DNA from 2 places in the Paenibacillus sp. Y916 genome. Region 1 is predicted to be linked to the other one. Evidence: riboswitches for the same ligand, from Rfam matches in the RefSeq annotation. Region 1 holds a riboswitch; the other holds the start of a gene.

Region 1 (2,480 bases):
ACGATCCCTACAACGATGGAATTGGCTGAGAAATATGACTTTATTTATGCGGCAGTAGGTTGGCATCCAGTAGATGCGATCACGATGGAAGAGGGGGATTTGGAATGGATTGCATCCCTTTGTAAACATGAGAAAGTGGTAGCCATCGGTGAGATCGGATTGGACTATCATTGGGATACATCGCCTAAGGATATACAACAGCGGGTACTTCGCCAGCAAATTGGACTAGCCCGTGAATTAAAGATGCCGATTGTCATTCATAATCGCGATGCACATGAAGATATTGTTAGAATTCTACGCGAGGAAAAGGCAAGTGAAGTTGGGGGCATCATGCACTCCTACTCTGGTAGTTGGGAAACAGCTAAAGTATGCCTTGATATGGGATTTCATTTGTCATTTGGTGGTCCGATTACGTTCAAAAATGCCAAACAACCAAAAGAGGTGTTGGCGAAGGTACCAATGGATCGATTATTGATTGAAACAGACTCCCCTTATCTGACTCCGCATCCATTTAGAGGGAAGAGGAATGAGTCCGCACATGTGAGACTAGTAGCTGAGGCCGCTGCCCAGATTAAAGGTGTTGAAATCGAGGAAATTGCCCAAATAACCACTAAAAATGCCCTGTATTTATTTGGTATTTCGTGAAAGAGTGAGCAAACTAGCTGAAAGAGTGAGATCGGACGACTTAATCATGCCTTATTATCGTGTAAAGAGCGAATATTACAAAAATTTAACCATTTATTCAGAAATTTGTGGTTGATTGATGCTTTACAACATGCATCGAAACGCGATATCATCTTTTCAGTGATGTAAGCTGATCGTAATTGGACAGCTTATTATTTTCTTGAACCAGTCTCGCTAAATCTCCAGATGATCGGAGAACGGGGGAACCAATATGACCAATCCAGATTGTACTTGGTAAAGGTCATATATGACTTCTTTTATTGGGTCTTTGGGGTGAATTCAAGGGCAATCGCCATGAGCGGTTGACCTAAGATCGGGCATCTCTCTTTTGCCCAAACCCGACAGCTAACCCCGTAGGCGCTATGAAGAGAGGCAAACTCGTGCATGGATTTCCGTTATTTAGAAAATATCGGGCCGCCGCGAAGGAGTTCCTCTAACTCTTTCTTTAGGCTTCTTTTTTTTGAATAAAGACAATTTTGTCATCATACTCTTATTTATTAGGGGGTGACAATCATGACGAGCAGACCGGTACATGATGCAGGATAGATATTATTTTAGTATCCTGTACAAATTTTATTATAGTCGCGTCAATTACACATATGGTTTATTTTTCAGACGGCGAGGCTATGAAGGAGGATCGGAAAGTGGGCATTTTTAAAGAACAAACCCATGATTCATCATCATCCAGCATGACTTACGCAACACGTTGGAAGCATGAAAGTTTAAGTAAGATCTCAGTTGCGGCTATTGCTTTAATAGCGATTAGCCTGACCGTTCTATTGTTTGCCAGCATTCAAGAACGTAAACAAGTGTATTTAGTGATTGATGGACATGTAAGTGCTATAGAAACCCATCATGCTATGTTACAAGAAATGCTGAATGAACAAGCCATTATTCTCAGACCGGAAGATCAGGTGTCCGTATCGTTGAACAGCCCGCTTAAAGACGGCGATAAAGTTCATATTCAACGTGCTGTCGAGATTAATGTAACTGCTGATGGTCAGTCGGCTACTCGGTTCACTACACAAGGGACTGTAAAGGATGCTGTTAAGCAACTAGGCATTACTCTAGATGCACACGACAAAGTATTTCCTGATTTGAATACAAAGATCACAGATAAGTTGGACATCAAGGTTGTCCGGATAAACAAACAGATTGTTGAGCGTGTAGAAGAGATCCCTTTTCGAGTCATCAAGACTTCCGATCCAACGATTGTGAAAGGAAACGTCAAGGTGGTACAGAACGGACAGTCTGGGGCAATAGTCCAACAGATCGAGAAAATATATCAAGATGGGCAATTCGTAACGATGAGCCTGGTTGGCAAAGAAGTGAAGAGCCAAGTGCAGGATAAAATTGTTGCTGTAGGTACGAAGGTAGAGCCGCCGAAGCAAATCATTTTAGCATCTACGACAGCTACTAGTAACAAAGCAAAGGCTACGAATGTGAATAAAGAGAATAATCGAGCTAGCAAGGCTGGCGTTGATTTTAGTTATAAAAAGGTGCTTAAGAATGTAACTATGACTGCGTACTCTTCAGAAGAGCCAGGTATAGGAACTCGAACCGCATCAGGCACACGTGTAACGGAAGGTCGTACGATTGCGGTGGATACCAGTGTCATCCCTATGGGATGGTGGGTATATATCGAAGGTATTGGCTTCCGCCGTGCAGAAGATACAGGTGGTGCAATCAAAGGCAACAAGATCGATGTGTATTATGATTCAGTGAAGAATGCTCGTAATTTCGGTCGTAAGAAGGGTGGAACAATATATGTGATCGGGCCCGTTAAGCCTGAACTA
Region 2 (2,480 bases), on a different contig from region 1:
TATAAAGGATGTAATTGAGTGCTATTTATCATAGAAATCGTAAGATTTTCTTAAAACCATGCAAAAAAAGGGCTTCATACCATCTGGAGTTAGTCGTTCATAAGTATCCGTAATCTCAAACCCTGCTTTGAGGTATACCTGGATGGCACGTTTGTTCCAGGTTAGAACCTCTAGGTCAATTTCATCATGGGGGCTGCGTCGTACTGCCTCACGAGCAATAGATTGTACAACAATATTTCCTAATCCCTGTCCACATAAGTCAGGTCGCATGCTGATCCCAAGACGGGTTACACCCTCTAACGGAAAGAACTGTGCAAATCCGTAGAGTTCTCCTTGTACATCCGTAACAGAAGCATACTGTTCTCTACGAATAATCGGATCGCCAAATTCAATGCCTAGCGCTTCCATTTGGTCCCAAGACATCCATCCGTAAATATCGTATGGAATGGGATAAGTCCATTCCGATATAGCGCGAGCATGATCAATCTCCATTGGGATAATGATTAAATGTTGGTGATTCATACACAGATTCCCTTCTGTAAGTAATAGTTCAAACCTGACTTTTTTAAACTCGCATTGTATATAGAGGTGAAAAAACCTGCAGTTGAGATTCAATTGAAATCTCCTCCACAGGCCCGTTAATAAGTATTATTTAATTATCGAGTGCAACAGACTCATATGTATTATCACTCATAATTCTTTTAGCGCCAACGTAACCGTTTTTATAATAGGCTTGGCTAAGTGAGTTAATAATGACACCCCTAGAAGAGGAAGCATGTGCAAAATCTCCATCACCTACATAAATTCCAACGTGCGATACAAGACCTTTACTAGTAAAGTTAAAGAAGACAAGATCTCCTTCTCTTAAGTCCTTCTGTGCAATCGCTGTACCCATACTAAATTGGGAACCAGACTGATGTGGTAATTCAATACCTAGCTTATCGAAAATATACATTGTAAATCCTGAGCAATCGAATCCATTGGTGTTTACACCACCACCTACATATGCAGTTCCAATCGTAGGCTCAATAGCCTTGTCCATCTTAGAGTCTGCGAAAGCGCTTCCGGTTCCAATGGACAACAATAATGTCATTCCTAGAGCTACTGATATTAATTTCTTCTTCAACAAGATAACTCCTTCCGGTGCCTGCGAGGTTAGCTTAAGGATTCGGTTGAAGGTTCCCTATGATCCCTCTGAAGCAAGATCAATTCACCCAAGACGGTTCCCCCACTTCCCGTTGTATCGGGAATTCGGCAGATATAGTTAACGTAAATGTTACAAAACTTATTACAAAGTTGTTACTATGTACTTACTTGAACTATTGTAGCAAAGGAATACCGGTTTGGCAATTGTTTTTTGTCATATTTGATGTAAATGATTTAATTTTGTTGAAAAAGGAAGACCTACGCAAGGGATGTCGAGTCCTTCATAGGTCTTCTTAAGGTACTATTTATCGTATTGTTAATTGTAGGCAGCAGCTTGATATTTGGCAGTACTCATGACACGTTTAGCACCAATATAGCGCTTGGCATAGTAACTTTCGTTAAGGGAGCTGATGATGACACCACGTGAAGTAGATGCATGTGCAAATTTACCACTACCGACAAATATGCCAACATGAGAGACACCTTTTCCTGAAGTGTTGAAAAAGACTAGATCTCCAGGTCTCATCTCATTACGGGATACAGCTGTACCTGTTTTGAACTGTGCTGAAGACTGTCGTGGCAAGGTGATGCCTAATTTGGAGAAGACATACCGAGAGAAGCCAGAACAATCAAATCCATTGGTGGTTGTTCCACCGGTCTTATAAGTAACTCCAATAGTACGGTCAATGACCGAATCCATCGTTGAGTCTGCAAATACGCTACCTGTTCCAATGGTTAACGCAAGAGCCATACTTAATACGCTAGCAGTTAACTTCTTGTTCAATTACGTTTTCCCCTTCCAATGCCTGCGAGGTTAGCTTAAGGATTCGGTTGAAGGTTCCCCTATGATCCCTATGTTGCAAGATCAATTCACCCATATAATTGGATCCCCCGCCTCCTGGTGCTTAGGAATTCGGCTGTATGATGCACCAATAAGTGACAATCGTCAATAACTAATAATATGAATAGCTATAAAGGTTACAAAGTTGTTATAAGTGTTATCTTAACAGAGGATTTACACTTTGGCAAATTCCAATAACCCAGTAAAGACAAGAAACCCCCGCCCTTTTTGTTGAAAAGGGCGGGGGTTTCTCGTAACAAGCAATTATAGAGAGAAATAAAGGAGAATGATTACGACTTGTAAAATCTGGAGTGCCATACATGATAATGAGAGGTGATATGCCACATTTTGAATAAACAAGTTATGAGTGGATAGGACTGTTGAAGTATGAGAGCAAGAAGCCCTGACCACACAAGTGAAAGACCGGTAAATAAGCAGAAGAAAAGTAAACTGAGTACACCCAAGATGAGGGATATTCCAATAACAGGAAGTG

The links. A riboswitch is a leader RNA that binds a small molecule or an ion and turns the genes downstream of it on or off. The one in region 1 is predicted to bind cyclic di-AMP.
Region 2: another riboswitch for cyclic di-AMP. It lies ahead of AC1TO9_RS24270 (C40 family peptidase); the one in region 1 lies ahead of AC1TO9_RS23475 (ubiquitin-like domain-containing protein).

Annotation. Positions count from the first base shown of each region.
Region 1 covers NZ_JBXCJA010000018.1:17,208-19,687, forward strand. Annotated here, with positions in the region: gene AC1TO9_RS23470 (TatD family hydrolase) at 1-645, shown strand, start outside; cyclic di-AMP (ydaO/yuaA leader) riboswitch at 847-1,059, shown strand; gene AC1TO9_RS23475 (ubiquitin-like domain-containing protein) at 1,329-2,480, shown strand, end outside.
Region 2 covers NZ_JBXCJA010000020.1:31,710-34,189, reverse strand. Annotated here, with positions in the region: gene AC1TO9_RS24275 (GNAT family N-acetyltransferase) at 22-522, opposite strand; gene AC1TO9_RS24270 (C40 family peptidase) at 653-1,126, opposite strand; cyclic di-AMP (ydaO/yuaA leader) riboswitch at 1,130-1,267, opposite strand; gene AC1TO9_RS24265 (C40 family peptidase) at 1,463-1,930, opposite strand; cyclic di-AMP (ydaO/yuaA leader) riboswitch at 1,935-2,075, opposite strand; gene AC1TO9_RS24260 (hypothetical protein) at 2,278-2,480, opposite strand, start outside.